DNA from 2 places in the Bradyrhizobium sp. CCBAU 53351 genome. Region 2 is predicted to be linked to the other one. Evidence: predicted binding sites of a transcription regulator. Region 2 holds the regulator's gene; the other holds the start of a gene.

Region 1 (7,982 bases), 3.1 Mb from region 2:
CTTCGTGGGTGATGTCGTCGGCCGAGCGGGGCGCAACGCCATCGCCGAATATCTGCCCGGCATGGTCAAGGACTGGTCGCTCGATTTCGTCGTCGTCAACGGCGAGAATTCCGCCGGCGGCTTCGGCATCACGGAAGCGATCTATCAGGAGTTTCTCGACGCGGGCGCCGACGCGGTGACGCTCGGCAACCATTCCTGGGACCAGCGCGAGGCGCTCGTGTTCATCGAGCGCGCCGAGCGCCTGGTGCGTCCCGCCAACTATCCGCGCGGCACGCCCGGCCGTGGCGCCGCCCTGGTCGAGACCAAGAACGGCAAGCACGCCCTCGTCGTCAACGCGTTGGGCCGCGTCTTCATGACCCCGTTCGATGATCCCTTCGCAGCATTGGAGCGCGAGCTCGGGGCCTGCCCGCTCGGCGTTGCCGCGGACGCCATCGTCGTCGATTTCCATTGCGAGGCGTCGAGCGAGAAGCAGGGCATCGGCTTCTTCTGCGACGGCCGCGCCAGCCTCGTCGTCGGCACGCACACCCATGTCCCGACCGCCGACCACCAGATCCTCACGGGCGGCACTGCCTACATGACCGATGCCGGCATGACCGGCGACTACGATTCCATCATCGGCATGCAGAAGGAAGAGCCGCTGCGCAGGTTCACCTCGGGAATCCCGTCAGGCCGCTTCGAGCCGGCCGGGGGCGCAGCGACGCTGAGCGGCGTCGTGGTGGAGACGGATGATGCCACGGGCCTTGCGCTGAAGATTGCGCCGGTGCGTGTCGGTGGAAGGCTGGAGCCGGCGACGCCGAAATTCTGGTTGAGCTGAACGCCGGCGTCTCACTCTCCGTGTGATCCCTGCGAACGCGTCGGCGTGCTCCTGTTTTGCCCGACGAGTCAAAACGCTCTCATGGCCTGCCTCCGCAAGCCATTGATTCCGCACGCCCCGGCTACTGTGCATGGGGTTGTTTTCGAGCTTTTGAGTTGGGGACGCCGGAGTACCCGCCGTCAGCCCTGCCTAAATCCCATCCGGAAGGCGCCCCAGTGCTTGCCGCGGATCACGATCGGCGAAGACAGATCCTTCATCAGCACGAACTGTCCGCCGCCCATGTCGCGGCGGTAGGTCTGGAGCAGGAACGGCTTCGTGTTGCCCGCGACCTTCTTCACCGTGCGGTCGTTGAACAGGCGGCGGTTGCGGCAGTTGGCGTTATTCCAAACGGGGTCCTTGCCCTGCGGCAGGCGGTAGTTCGGATTGTGGGTCGGCAGATAGCCATCCCGCGCCCAGGCGACGCAATAGACGATGCGCGGATCCGATTTCTGGATCGGGTCCTGGATCGCGGGCAGCACGCGGTCGGTGAATTCGACGTAGTTGGTGAGGTACTGCTTCGGATCGGTGCCGGGAATTTCGCGATAGGTCTCGTCGAGCAGCTGGTCCAGCGTGATGTCGCCGCGATCGATGGCGGCTTCGAACTCGGCCGTGATCCGCTGCGCGGTGTCGACCACGACGCGGATGAGCGGCGTATCCGAAGTCTCGACGCCGCTGTCGGCGATCAGCGCGATCAGGCCTTCGGACGTGTCGAGCAGCTTGGCCACGCGCTCGTCGGCATTCTTGAGGTCGCGCGAGGAGAGGTCGACGCCCTTCGCGAGCTCGTTGAGCTCGCTGATGACGGTGTCGCAGTGTCCAAGGTTGGAGGTCGCCGCGCGCGTGACGCTGCCGATCTCCGCCTCGACCGACGCAAATCCCTGCTGGACGCGCGAGATGATGCTGGAGATCTGTTGGGCGCCTTCGCCGGCGGTCTTGGCACGTTGCGAGGCATCGCTGCTTTCGCCGATCAGGCCTTCGATCTGACCATCGAGGTCGCGCACGGTGTCCGAGATCTGATGCGTGGCCTGGCGGGTGGCTTCGGCGAGGTTCTTCACTTCGCTTGCGACCACCGCGAAGCCGCGGCCGGCATTGCCGGCGCGGGCGGCCTCGATGGTCGCGTTCAGCGCGAGCAGATTGGTCTGCTTCGCGATCGCCTCGATCGAGCCGGACACCTTCGCCACCTGTGCAAGCGCCGAGCCGACGGCGCTAAGGCGCGCTTCGATCCGCTCCACCGCTGCGACGAGCTCGGAGATGTGACTGACCGCGGTGTCGACGGCGCTGCGGGACTGCGCGATCTCGCCGACCGCCGCCGACGTGGTCGTCTGCACGGCCTGCGATGCATTGGCGATGTCGTGATTGGCCGAGACCATCGTCTCGGCCGTGCTCTGGAGGTGATGGAACCGGTCGGACTGGTTCGCGACGCGGCTTGCGACTTCCTGGACGTTGCCGGCAATATCGGCGAGCTCCACGCCGAGGCCGCCGATGCGGTCGGCGAGCTGATCAATCAGCCGTTCGGCCAGCGTGCGGTTGGAGCCGGTGTCCATGACGGCAAGTTGTACGACGGACATGTTCGATGAGTCCTCCAGTCAGAGCCGCAACCCGGCTCACGGCGGCATTCCCATTCCAGTCGCGACTTTAGAGGATGATTCGCGGCAGGCGTCTTGCCTGAGCGTGCACTACAGCTTGTAGGCGGTACGGAATCCACCCCAGTGCCGGCCCTGCACGCGGATCGGGACGTCGATCTCGCGCATCATCACCGTGTTCCCGTTGCCCATGTCGCGCGCATAGCTTTGGACCAGGTACGATCGCAGGTTGCGCGCGGCAGCCAACCCCGCCGGATCGTTGAATATCCGGCGGTTGCGGCTGTTGGCCGTGTTCCAGGCAACGTCGCCCGGCCGCTGCGGATGCGAATAGATCTTGTTGTGCACCGGCAGGAAGCCGTTGCGGTCGACCATGGCGCAGAACGCCATGCGTTGGTCCTTCGCCAGAAAGGTTTCCTGGAATGGCGGCAGCGCCCGGTCGGCCCAGTCGAGATATTTCGTGCGGTATTGCTGCGGATTGGTCCCGGCGATCTCGGCATAGTCGGTGTCGAAGAGGTCGTCGATCTTGACCTCGCCGCGTGCCACCGCCTGCTCGAAGATATTGGTCAGCGCGTTGCCCGCCTCCATGGCGCGGGTGACGAACTCGGTGTTCTCCTCGTGGATCGACCAGAGCTTGTCCTCGATCTTTTCGCGGAGCTCGGCATTGGGGCTGGCGAACTGTGCGCGGGCGCCGGCCTTGGACTGCTCGATCACGCGCAGGCGGCAGGCGCCGACGTCTTCGAGCGTGCCTTCGATCATCGCTTGCGGTGCGAGCCGGCCAGCGTCAGCGCCGCCGATCAGCACGCCGTCCATCGAGATCTCATAGACCGGCATCACGCCGCGCGCGCTCTCGAGCTTAAGATGGCAGGGCAGCCGTTCGGTCTTGCGGCGATCGTCGTGCTCGCTCTGACGCAGCAGCACGGCGCAGCGCGACTTCAGCTTTTGCGCGAAGGTGGTGACGGCTTTGCCGGCACTGGCGACGTTCTCGCCATGGCTCTCGGCAGCCTTCGTCGCGGCATCGATCTCGGCCGCGCTCTCGCCGACCGAGACGATGAACTCCGAGGCGCTCGCGGCATTGCCGGAGACTTCGCTGGTGGTGGCGTTCTGTTCGGCGACCGCCCCGTTGACGGTCTCGAACACCGGGCGGATCGCCTCGATCGCCTGCGAGATGCGGTGCACGGCATCCGCGGAGCCGGCGGCGTCGCGCTGCAATGCGTCGATCTTCTTGGTGATCTCTTCGGTCGCGCCTTGCGTCTGCACCGCGAGGGCCTTGACCTCGGTGGCGACGACCGCGAAGCCTTTTCCCGCAGCGCCCGCGCGCGCGGCCTCGATCGTCGAGTTGAGCGCGAGCAGCGTCGTCTGCCGCGCGATCTGCGCGATCAGATTGACGACGTTGCCGATGGCGGCTGAGGATTCGCGCAGGCGATCGACATTGGCGCGGGCTTCCTGTGCCGCGGCGCTGGCCTCGTCGGCGAGCTTGCCGGCCTCGCGAACCTGCGTCCCGATACCCAGGGCGGATTGGGTGAACTTGTCGGCGGCATGGGCGAAGGTGGACGCGGTCGATTGCGCGGCGTTGGTGCGGCCGGTCAGGGCATCGGTGCGGTCGCGGATGGCGGCAAGCGTCGCCGCGGTCGCTTCGGCGCCGCCGGCCACCGAATTGGCGGCGCGTTCGAGCTGGCGGATCATGGCGCCGAGCTCGAGTTCCAGCAGCTCCAGGATCTCCCGCGCCGAATCAGTTTCGGCCACGGCAGCGGGCTCGGAATGGGCCGCCGGCTGCAGAGCCGCCGGGGCGGCCGCAGGCGCGGCCTGGTCCGGCAGGCGCTTCCGAAATAGTCCGAACGCCATCAGCTCTCTCTCGTCGGGATAAGGTCGGGCGCTATTTTCGCAGTCCGGAATGAAATCAGGGTTAACGGTGCCTCACCTCTAGGCACCGTCCATTACGGAGGCTACCTTTACAGTGCTACCTCAGAGGCCCAGATCCCTTTGATTCCGGTGGGGGGGCGGCCTATAAGGCCGCGCTTCCCACGCTCACCTTTGGCTGACGATTTTCCAAGAGACCACGCATGGCCGGACATTCCCAATTCAAGAACATCATGCACCGCAAGGGGCGGCAGGATGCGCAGAAGTCGAAGCTGTTCGGCAAGCTGGCGCGGGAAATCACCGTCGCAGCCAAGCTCGGCGCGCCCGACCCGGCCATGAACCCGCGCCTGCGTGCGGCTATCATCGCGGCGCGCCAGGAGAACATGCCGAAGGACAATATCGAGCGTGCCGTCAAGAAGGCGCTCGGTAACGAGGGCGAAAACTATGACGAGATCCGCTACGAGGGCTACGGCCCCGGCGGCGTTGCCGTCATCGTCGAGGCGCTGACCGACAACCGCAACCGCGCCGCCTCCGACATCCGTTCCTTCTTCACCAAGTCGGGCGGCAATCTCGGCGAAACCGGCTCGGTGTCCTTCATGTTCGATCGCACCGGCATCATCGAATACGACCGCAGCGTCGCCTCCGACGACGCCGTGCTGGATGCCGCGATCGAGGCCGGCGCCGACGATGTGGTGTCCGGCGAAGGCGGTCACGAGATCTACGCCTCGACCGAAGGCTATCGCGACGTCGCCAAGGCGCTGGAAGCCAAGTTCGGCGAGCCGCGCAAGGCCGCGCTGATCTGGAAGCCGCAGAACACGGTCGCCGTCGACGACGAGACCGGCGAGAAGCTCCTGAAGCTGATGGATCTGCTCAACGAGCACGACGACGTCCAGCAGGTCTACGCCAATTTCGAGATCTCGGACGCGCTTGTGGCGAAGATGGGTGGCTGAGGCCGCATGAACGGTGCGCTCCCTCGCCCCGCTCTTGCGGGGAGAGGGTTGGAGCCCACTTCCCCTGTTACTTCTGTTCTGTTTCTGTTTCGCTATCGTCGGCCAGCCGCTATCACTGGCCCATGACCGCGCTCCCGATTCGCCAACCCGTCCGCATCATCGGCATCGACCCCGGCCTGCGCCGCACCGGCTGGGGCGTGATCGAGGCTGACGGCAACCGCCTGATCTATGTGGCCTGCGGCTCGGTGGAACCGCCGAACGACCTGCCGCTGGCGAGCCGGCTGCTCGCGATCCATGAAGGGCTGGCGGCCGTGCTTTCGAACCACCAGCCGATGGAAGCCGCGGTCGAGCAGACCTTCGTCAACAAGGACGGCGTTGCGACGCTGAAGCTCGGCCAGGCTCGCGGCGTCGCCATGCTGGCGCCCGCAATGTTCGGCATCTCGGTCGCCGAATACGCGCCCAACCAGGTCAAGAAAACCGTCGTCGGCGCCGGTCACGCCGAGAAGGCCCAGATCGCGATGATGCTGAAGATCCTTCTGCCCAAGGCCGATCCGCCGTCGGCAGACGCCGCCGATGCGCTCGCCATCGCCATCACCCATGCCCATCACCGCCAGAGCACCGCGCTGCGGCTGAAGGTGGCGAGCCTATGATCGGCAAGCTCAAGGGCCTGATCGATTCCTACGGCGAAGACTTCGTCATCCTCGACGTCGGCGGCGTCGGCTATCAGGTGCACTGCTCCTCGCGCACCTTGCAGCATCTGCCCTCGCCGGGCGAAGCGGCCGTGCTGTCGATCGAGACCTATGTCCGCGAGGATCAAATCAAACTGTTCGGCTTCCGCACCGATCAGGAGCGCGAATGGTTTCGCCTGCTGCAGACCGTGCAGGGCGTCGGCGCGAAGGTCGCGCTCGCCGTGCTCGGCACGCTGGCGCCTTCCGATCTCGCCAATGCGATCGCGCTGCGCGACAAGGCGGCGGTGGCGCGCACGCCCGGCGTCGGCCCCAAGGTCGCCGAGCGCATCGTCACCGAATTGAAGGACAAGGCGCCGGCCTTCGCCAATGTCGATCCCGCGGTGGTGCATCTCGCAGGCGCGGTCGACGATCAACGAGCCCCACGCCCGGTCGCGGACGCGATCTCCGCGCTGGTCAATCTCGGCTATGGCCAGCCGCAGGCGGCTGCCGCGATTGCATCGGCCTCGCGCAGCGCCGGTGAGAATGCCGAGACCGCGCAGCTCATTCGCCTTGGCCTGAAGGAGCTCGCGAAATGAGCGATCCCAAGGCCAGCCGCATGGTCTCGCCCGAGCGCCGCAGCGACGATGTCGGCGACACCGCGCTGCGCCCGCAATCGCTGTCTGATTTCGTCGGCCAGCAGCAGGCGCGCAAGAACCTCTCGATCTTCATCGAGGCTGCGCGCAAGCGCGGCGAGGCGCTCGATCACGTGCTGTTCGTCGGTCCGCCCGGCCTCGGCAAGACCACGCTGGCGCAGATCGTGGCGAAGGAGCTCGGCGTCGGCTTTCGCGCCACTTCGGGACCTGTCATCGCCAAAGCCGGTGACCTCGCCGCGCTGCTGACCAATCTCGAAGAGCGCGACGTGCTGTTCATCGACGAGATCCATCGCCTCAGCCCGGCGGTGGAAGAGGTGCTCTATCCCGCGATGGAGGACTTTCAGCTCGACCTCATCATCGGCGAAGGTCCGGCCGCGCGCTCGGTGAAGATCGAGCTGTCGAAATTCACGCTGGTCGGCGCCACGACGCGCGCAGGCCTGCTCACCAATCCCTTGCGTGATCGCTTCGGCATTCCGGTCCGCCTGAATTTCTACACCATCGAGGAATTGGAAAGCATCGTCAGCCGCGGCGCGCGCGTGCTCAATGTCGGCATGAGCGCTGACGGCGCCAACGAGATCGCGCGCCGCGCCCGCGGCACGCCGCGCATCGCCGGGCGTCTGCTCCGTCGCGTGCGCGATTTTGCTTCCGCTGTCGATGCCGACAAGATCGATCGCAAGATCGCCGATCACGCGCTGAGCGCGCTCGAGGTCGACGCTGCGGGTCTCGACGCCATGGATCGCCGCTATCTCACGACCATCGCGATGAACTATGGCGGCGGACCGGTCGGCGTCGAGACCATGGCCGCGGCATTGTCCGAGCCGCGCGATGCGATCGAGGACATCATCGAGCCGTATCTGATCCAGTGCGGCTACCTCCAGCGCACCCCGCGCGGCCGCTTGCTCACCTCGCACGCCTTCCGCCATCTCGGCATCGCCGAGCCCTCGCGCGATGCGGCGGCACAGTTCGGCCTGTTCGGCACCGACGAGAGCGACGACTGATCTGCGCAAACGGCGCGCTCCTTTCATGAACTTCTGGTGATCTCGTGCAGACGATCTGCACGAGCGCACCCCAATTCCGCTCCATTCGGACCGCATCAAAAGAGCGCATTCCGATCGGGTTTTCATGATCACGCGCCGTCATTTCATCCGTTCCATCGGCGGGCTGTCCGCCCTCGGCGTCTCGACCGCCGCCTACGGCGTCGGCATCGAGCCGGTGCTGCGGCTCCGCGTCACCCGCTATCATCCGAAGCCGCGGCAATGGCCGTCGGATCTTTCGCTGAAGATCGCCGCCATCGCCGACATCCATGCCTGCGATCCCTGGATGTCGCTGGAGCGGATCGAGGGCATCGTCGAACGCACCAACGCGTTGAAACCCGATCTCATCGTGTTGCTCGGCGACTATGTCGCTGGCCTCCATCACGT
Region 2 (7,982 bases):
CCGATTTCCCGACCTACTGCGCCAGCAAGGCGTTCCTGCACTCCTGGCTGCAGTCGCTGCGGCACCAGCTCCGCAGGATTCCCGTCGAGGTGCTGGAGCTCGCGCCGCCTTATGTGCAGACCGGGCTGACCGGCGCGCAGCAGGCCTGCGACGCGCGCGCCATGCCGCTGGCCGCTTACATCGCGGAGGTCATGCAATTGCTGGAGCTCCGGCTTCACCCCCGCGACGAGGTGCTGGTGGAGCGTGACCGCGCCCGCCGCTGGGCCGAGCGCGATGGCCGCTACGAGGCGACCTTTGCGGCCATGAATCTAAGCTGAGGCGACGTTCCAGACGAATTCGGCCGGACGCGGCTATCCGCTTCCGGGCGATCCGTAGACTGGGAGTCGCAGAATTTAGTTCGGCACCGCGCCTTTCGAGGCAGGCTTGGCCGCAACCGCGTTCGCGGTGACGCCGTGCAGGAAGTCGTAAGCCGCATGCAAGGCCTTGTCGTCTTCCTCCTTGGGCGGCACGTAGGACTGTGACCCCGTCTGCTCGCCACCCTCGCCCGCCGACAGATGCCCGCGCATCTGGGACTCCGCCATGGTGTCCATGCGGCCCTTCAGCTCCGGCGGCACGTCCTGCAGGATCTCGATGTCGGGCGCGATGCCCTGGGCCTGGATCGAGCGGCCCGACGGCGTGTAGTAGCGCGCAGTGGTCAGCGCCAGTGCGCCATTGCCGGCGCCGAGCGGAATGATCGTCTGCACCGAACCCTTGCCGAACGAGCGCGTGCCGATGATCGTCGCGCGCTTGTGGTCGTGCAACGCGCCGGCGACGATCTCCGAGGCCGAGGCCGAGCCGCCATTGACGAGCACCACCAGCGGCTTGCCCTTGGTGAGATCGCCGCCATGCGCGGTGAAGCGCTGGGTCTCCTCCGGGTTGCGGCCGCGGGTCGAAACGACCTCGCCGCGCTGCAGGAAGGCGCTCGACACCGACACGGCCTGGTCGAGCAGACCGCCCGGATTGTTGCGCAGGTCCACCACGTAACCGACGAGCTTCTCCTGCGCGACGTCCTTGGTGATCGAGGCGATCGCCTTCTTCAGGCCGTCGGTGGTCTGCTCGTTGAACGAGGTGATGCGGACATAGCCGATGTCGCCGTTCTCGACATGGAAGCGCACCGGGCGCACATGAATGATCTCGCGCTTGATCGCGACGTCGAGCGGCGCGTCGGCGCCCTTGCGCACGATGGTGAGCTTGGTCTGGGTATCGACCGGGCCCTTCATCTTGTTGACCGCCTGCTCGAGCGTCATGCCCTGCACGGCCTCGCCGTCGATCTTGCTGATGAGGTCGCCGGACATCAGGCCGGCCTTCGAGGCGGGCGTATCGTCGATCGGCGAGACGACCTTGACGAGGCCGTCCTCCATCGTGACCTCGATGCCGAGGCCGCCGAACTCACCGGAGGTGGTCTCCTGCATCTCGGTCCAGGCCTTCGCGTTCATGTAGCGCGAATGCGGATCGAGCGAGGTCACCATGCCGGTGATCGCGCCTTCAACCAGCTTGGCATTGTCGGGCTTCTCGACATAGCTCGCCTTCACGCGCTCGAACACTTCGCCGAACAGGTTGAGCTGGGAATAGGCATCATTCGCGTTTGCTGCCGCCCGCGCCGCCCATACGCCGCCGTGCGGGCTGGCTACCAGAAGGGTGAGACACGCTCCGGTGAGCGTGCCCAGAGGGAACAGCAGGGATTTCCGCATGGATGGGCTGGCCTTTTCGCTGGGCGGTTCGCTTTAAGCTTGTCTCTCGAGACTTGTCTTTCGGGACTTGTCTTTCAAGACTTGGGAGGCGCCATGCAATTGGCGATCCAGTCTGCTTCTCACAATACCATTCTGGTTTCTTCAAGGCCGGGATGCCACGCCGACGGGTGCACCGCAGAAATCGCTTCGCCCGGACCTAAACTTTTGGCAACGTTGCAGGACTGGCCAGCCCGCAAGGGGAATCATCGGCCGGTCCACGCCCTGCTGCTATGCGATTTTAGGATAGTTTTGGAGGCCTGGACGGGTTAGGCGATGACATAAGGCTTCAAATTCTCGGGAGGATAACAATGAACGAAGCACCCCGCATCCGGCCGGAACGGAACGTCGAGCTCGGCGCCAGCAACGAGCCGTTCCAGAATCTGCACGAATTCATCCGGAAAGCGCGGGCCAACCTCAACCAGAACGCCTGGGACTACATCGTCGGCGCCGCCGAGACCGAAACCACGATGCGCCGCAACCGCATGGCGCTGGACGAGATCGCCTTCCGCCCGCGCGTGCTGCGCGACGTCCGCAAGGTCGACGGCGCGGTTCAGCAATTTGGCCGCAAGATGCGCCTTCCGGTGGTGCTGGCGCCCGTCGGCGCGCTCGAAATCTTCGATCCGGACGGCGCGGCGAGCGTCGCGCGCGGTGCCGGCACCTTCGGTGCGGCGCACATGCTGAGCTCGGTGTCCGAGCCGGGCCTGGAGAAGACCGCCGAGATGGCGCCCGATGCGCTCCGGCTCTACCAGCTCTATGTCCGCGGCGACGATTCCTTCGTCGCGGATGTCGTCAGCCGAAGCGAGAAGAACGGCTATGCCGCCTTCTGCCTGACCGTCGACACCGCCCATTACAGCCGTCGCGAACGTGACATCGCCAAGCGCTACGTTCGCGAGAGTCGCCTGCGCGCCACCGGCGGCGATTTCCAGAAGGGCCTGGAGTGGCGGACCGTGAAGATGATCAAGGACAAGTTCAAGATCCCGCTGATCCTGAAGGGCATCGCCACCGCCGAGGACGCGCTGATCGCGGTCGATCACGGCGTCGAATGGATCTACGTCTCCAATCACGGCGGCCGCCAGCTCGACCATGGCCGCGGTGCCATGCATGTGCTGCCCGAAATCGTCGAGGCCGTGAAGGGCCGCGCCAAGATCATGGTCGACGGCGGCATCTGTCGCGGCACCGACATCGTCAAGGCGATCGCGGCAGGGGCAGATCTCGTCGGCATCGGCCGGCTGCAATGCTGGGCGCTGGCGGCGGCCGGCGAAGCCGGCATCACGCGGATGCTGGAGCTGCTCGAAGACGAGGTGCTGCGCTGCCTCGGCCTGCTCGGCGCCACGTCGTTTGCCGAGGTCGACAAATCCTGCCTGCATCCGGCGACCGCCACCAACGCGCCGAGCGTGTTCAGCGCGTTTCCGCTGTTCGACCACGAACCTTATCGGTACTGAGTAAGAGGATTGCAGGTGACATCGCTCTCTCCCGGCAGCGCGGATGCGCTTCTGTTCGATCTCGGGCGCGTGGTGCTCGACATCGACTTTTCCAAGGCGATCGCTTGCTGGGCGGGACATGCCGGCTGCCAGCCCGAAAGCATCGTCGCGCGCTATGTGCGCGACGAGGCCTACCGGCTGCACGAGATGGGCAAGATCAGCGACGAGGATTATTTCGCCTCGCTACGCGCTTCGCTGGGGATCGGCATTTCGGATGCCCAGTTCCTGGAGGGCTGGAACGCGATCTTCGCCGGCGAGATGCCTGATATCGCCGAGTTGTTGCCGCGGGCGGCGAAACAGATGCCGCTCTACGCCTTCTCCAACACCAACCGGCCGCATGTCGATTATTTCTCGAAGGAATATGCCGATCTGCTCGGCCATTTCCGCGAGCTGTACCTGTCATCGAGCATCGGCCTGCGCAAACCGGATGCGGAGGCTTTCGACCATGTCGTCGCCGCGATCGGCGTTCCCGCCGAGCGCATCGTGTTCTTCGACGACCTCGCTGAGAACATCGAAGGCGCGCGAGCCCGCGGCCTGACGGCCGTGCATGTGACCTCGCCGCGCGACGTCGGGAAGGCCTTGAAAGCATTGGGCATCTGACGCCAGCCGCGAGTGCCACCCGGCCTCCCGGCAGCGACATCTTCCGGAACTAAATCTGCTGGAATTTTGGAACCTGATCACTTTGTGCATTTTTATACAGAGTTCCGGGAACGGAATACCGCCCTTCGGACTCTTGAGTCCGTTGGGACTTCTACATCGGACTGATCGACGTGCTGGGCAAAACCTATCTCACCAAGCAAGCCTCTCTCCTGCTTGAATTCGCAAGAAACACCTCGGATTCTGACCTTTCCGCCAAGCTGATCAGCAAGGCCGCCGACCTGAAATCGCAGGCCGATCCGCTCCCCGACAAGGATCAAGGGCCCAAAGCGCCCGACGTCGCATTTGAGATCAGTCCGGACGATCCGGCGGCACGGTGACCGTATCGGTGTTGGCGCTCGTGATTCTCGTCCTTCAAGGCGCGCTGTCTCGGCTTCCTGATCATGCCCTGACGAACTTGCACTCCTCCACCACGGAGATCACGCAGGATAGATCATCCCGCGCGCTGCTTTGCCTCGCGCCTGCGGTCGGCTAGAACTCTCGCCGCCCCATTGAACGATGTGCGAGCAGGAGTTTTGCCCGTGGCCCTGATGCCGGTTTCCGACGCCCTTGCCGCGGTGCTGGCAGGTGCAGAGCCGCTGCCTGAACAGATGGTTGCCCTCGACGAGGCCTATCACCGCGTGCTGGCACTTGATGTCGCGGCGCGGCGCACGCAGCCGCCGCAAGCCATGTCGGCGATGGACGGCTATGCGGTGCGCGCGGCCGACGCGGCAGCGATCGATTCCCGGCTGACGGTGATTGGCGAGGTCGCCGCCGGCCGTCCTTTCGCGAGAGCGGTCGGCACCGGCGAAGCCGTGCGGATCTTCACCGGGGGCGTCGTTCCCGACGGTGCGGACGCGGTCGTGATCCAGGAGGACACCGTCGCGGACGGCAACAGCGTCACGATCAAGGAAGCCGCGATCACCGGACGGCACATCCGCCCGGCCGGCGTCGACTTCCGTGAGGGTGACGTCCTCCTCCGCAAGGGCACGCGTCTGACCGAGCGTGACCTCGCGCTCGCTGCCGGAATGAATTACCCGCAGCTCGCCGTCTGCCGCCGTCCCAAGGTCGCGATCCTCGCCACCGGTGACGAACTGGTGATGCCGGGCTCAGCGCCCGGGCACGGCCAGATCGTCTACTCCAACGGCTACGCCCTGCACGCGCTCGCCCGCAGCGAGGGCGCCGAGACCGTCGACCTCGGCGTCGCCGCCGACACGCTGGAGGCCACCACATCAGGCATCCGCCGCGCCCGCGAGAGCGGTGCCGATATCCTGATCACGACCGGCGGCGCGTCGGTCGGCGACCACGACCTGGTCCAGCAGGCACTCAGGGACGAAGGCATCGCGATGGCGTTCTGGAAGATCGCCATGCGGCCGGGCAAGCCGATGATGCATGGCCGGCTGGGCGCCATGCGCGTGATCGGCCTGCCCGGCAATCCCGTGTCGTCCTATGTGTGCGCCTTCCTGTTCATGGTGCCGCTGATTCGCGCCTTGTCGGGCCGCTCGGTGATTCATCATCGTCGCGAACGCGCCGTGCTCGCCTGCGATCTCGGTGCCAACGACCAGCGCGAGGATTACTTGCGCGCGACCCTCGAGCTGCGCGACGACGGCACGCCGGTCGCGCTTCCCGTCAGCCATCAGGATTCCTCTCTGCTTGCGAATCTTGCTGCGGCACAGGTACTTCTCGTGCGCCCACCGTTCGCACCGAAGGCCGAGGCCGGCAGCCCCTGCGAGGTGCTGCGGCTCCCCGTCTGAGTGCACGGCCACACGCATTCCGCGAACCGCGCTTCGTTCACGGTAAATTAAGCAGTTGCGGAACATGTATCGAACATATAGTGTCCGTTCATGATTTGTTTCGAGGATGTAGCGGCTTATCGCTGAACTCATCGTCTCGGAATCGAACGACATCAACCGGGGGACTTTGGTCGAGATGTTAACGCGCAAACAATACGAGCTTCTGCGGTTCATCAGCGAGCGTTTGAAGGAAAGCGGCGTGCCGCCCTCCTTCGACGAGATGAAGGATGCGCTCGACCTGCGCTCGAAGTCGGGCATCCACCGCCTGATCACCGCGCTCGAGGAGCGCGGCTTCATTCGCCGGCTGCCCAACCGCGCCCGCGCCATCGAAGTGATCAAGCTGCCGGAGCTCCAGGCTGCCGCCGGCGCCCGGCGCGGCTTCACGCCAAGCGTCATCGAGGGCAATCTCGGCAAGATCCGCGCGAGCTCCAGCCCGCCCGTGGACGAGGGCGAGCGGCCCGTTGCGGTGCCCGTGATGGGCCGGATCGCGGCCGGCACGCCGATCGAGGCATTGCAGACCCGTAGCCACACCATCAGCGTGCCGCCCGACATGCTCGGCTCGGGCGAGCATTACGCTCTCGAGGTGCGCGGTGATTCCATGGTCGAGGCCGGTATCCTGGACGGCGACATGGCGCTGATCCAGCGCAACGAGAGCGCCGACACCGGCGACATCGTGGTGGCGCTGATCGACGACGAGGAGGCTACGCTCAAGCGCTTCCGCCGCCGCGGCGCGTCGATCGCGCTCGAGCCTGCCAATGCCGCCTATGAGGTGCGTATCCTGCCGCCGAACCGGGTGAAGATTCAGGGCAAGCTGATTGGGCTTTACCGGAAGTACTGAGTCCGGAAGGACTCAGTCCGAAAGTAGTTTTGGCGCCTGCGTGCGCCTTCGGTCGGCGTCGCCGATCTGAGATTGGAGCGGATGAATGTCCGCTCCGGCTGGATGATCATTCTGGTTCTGCACAGATTATCCGGCCCCTCCTCCACGGCCATCTTCGGCGGACCGCAGCAACATCGCGTCACGGCGTTTCGCGTTCGGAAGACCAGATCGTTTGGGCAGCGGTCGGGGCACGGGGCCGTTGCCGCGCCATCGCATTGCCATGTCCGCAACACCCAATTGCGCAGCGCCGCGATCGCGCCGGCAATGCGAAGTGTCGTGACAGGCGCCGGCGTAATGCACCGCAGCCAGCTTTGTTCCTGGCGAATTCGGGAAAGTTAAAGTGATCGCGGGGTGCGGATCCCAGCCGCAGATTTGCCTACAACCAAGCACAACGTTGGTGTTTAAACTCTGACAGAGGCCTGTGCCTCCGAGAGGCGCGGGTCGCTATCTTCACATGAGGAGCACCCGATGTGTGACTATAGCCTGCATGCCGTCGCGACGCGCCCCGCAGAAGTCGGCGAGACCATCGTCACGACAACCTTCCGCGGCACCTCGACGCGCGGCTTCGCCTCCGAAGCCGACCTCTCCGTTGCGATCTGCCTGCTGCCGGGAACGGAGCTCGCCTTCGCAGACAACGTCCGTTACGACAACCGCTGGATCTGGACGCGCACCGTCAACTCCCGCGTCGGCAAGTTCGGCAAGATCGATCCGCACATTCCCGATCGCCATCACGATGCGATCGAATTCCCTGATGGCAAATACGTGCTGGTGACTCAGCTCGTCGAAGGCCAGCGCGCAACCGTGCTGCAATTGCCCGTGACCCAACCGGTCGGCGAGCGCGAGCACAAGCCTGAGATCATCGCCGATAGCCGTTCGCCCGTCACACCGCTGCCGCTGGGCTGACCGAGGCTCAGTCCTCCGCCTGAAGATCGGCCTCCGACGGGGTCGCATCCTTGGCGCGCGGAGCCGCCGCCCTCGGCATGAGGGCTCCTTCGAAATCTCCCTCGCCGGCGGCCGCCGGCGACCAGGGACGGTTCGTGCCCCTCGCCCTCACCGCCTGAACTGCAAATCCGTCGCCACGCCGTGTCAACGCCAGCGCGCCCTGGCGAACGAGCCGCTGCCGATCCACCACCATCGCCGCGCAATCGGGCGGTGCGGGCCGTGACGTCACGACCAGTGCGGCACGGCTGCAATCGTCCGCGAGCGCATCGATGCGCGAGGCCAACGCAACCAGGCGCCCGTCGGCAAGCGGCGTGACGCAGCCGGCCTCGTCGCACGACACCCCCTCGGCCAGCGCGCTGCTGCCGGCATCGCGCGGATCGGCGTCGGCCGCCAGCCACTCCTTCAGCATGAAATTGTCCTTGCCCGTCCTGATCAGGTGCAGGCGCCCGTCCCCGCCCCGCACCGCGACGCTCGCGCCGTCCCC

Evidence for each region. Region 2 encodes LexA, which represses DNA repair genes until DNA is damaged. Its sites were predicted from a motif close to TGTTCNNNNTGTGTTCNG; they were not measured.
Region 1: the regulator LexA is predicted to act here: its motif matches at 5,315-5,332, upstream of ruvC (crossover junction endodeoxyribonuclease RuvC).

The regions. Positions count from the first base shown of each region.
Region 1 covers NZ_CP030059.1:6,516,367-6,524,348, reverse strand. The annotation lists gene XH83_RS31015 (TIGR00282 family metallophosphoesterase) at 1-814, shown strand, start outside; gene XH83_RS31020 (5-formyltetrahydrofolate cyclo-ligase) at 1-12, shown strand, start outside; gene XH83_RS31010 (methyl-accepting chemotaxis protein) at 994-2,418, opposite strand; gene XH83_RS31005 (methyl-accepting chemotaxis protein) at 2,527-4,275, opposite strand; gene XH83_RS31000 (YebC/PmpR family DNA-binding transcriptional regulator) at 4,494-5,240, shown strand; gene ruvC (crossover junction endodeoxyribonuclease RuvC) at 5,363-5,890, shown strand; gene ruvA (Holliday junction branch migration protein RuvA) at 5,887-6,504, shown strand; gene ruvB (Holliday junction branch migration DNA helicase RuvB) at 6,501-7,559, shown strand; gene XH83_RS30980 (metallophosphoesterase) at 7,684-7,982, shown strand, end outside.
Region 2 covers NZ_CP030059.1:3,459,383-3,467,364, reverse strand. The annotation lists gene XH83_RS16210 (SDR family oxidoreductase) at 1-317, shown strand, start outside; gene XH83_RS16205 (S41 family peptidase) at 393-1,730, opposite strand; gene XH83_RS16200 (alpha-hydroxy acid oxidase) at 2,078-3,211, shown strand; gene XH83_RS16195 (HAD family phosphatase) at 3,221-3,850, shown strand; gene XH83_RS16190 (hypothetical protein) at 4,021-4,227, shown strand; gene glp (gephyrin-like molybdotransferase Glp) at 4,429-5,640, shown strand; gene lexA (transcriptional repressor LexA) at 5,816-6,517, shown strand; gene XH83_RS16175 (hypothetical protein) at 7,025-7,459, shown strand; gene XH83_RS16170 (ComEC/Rec2 family competence protein) at 7,467-7,982, opposite strand, start outside.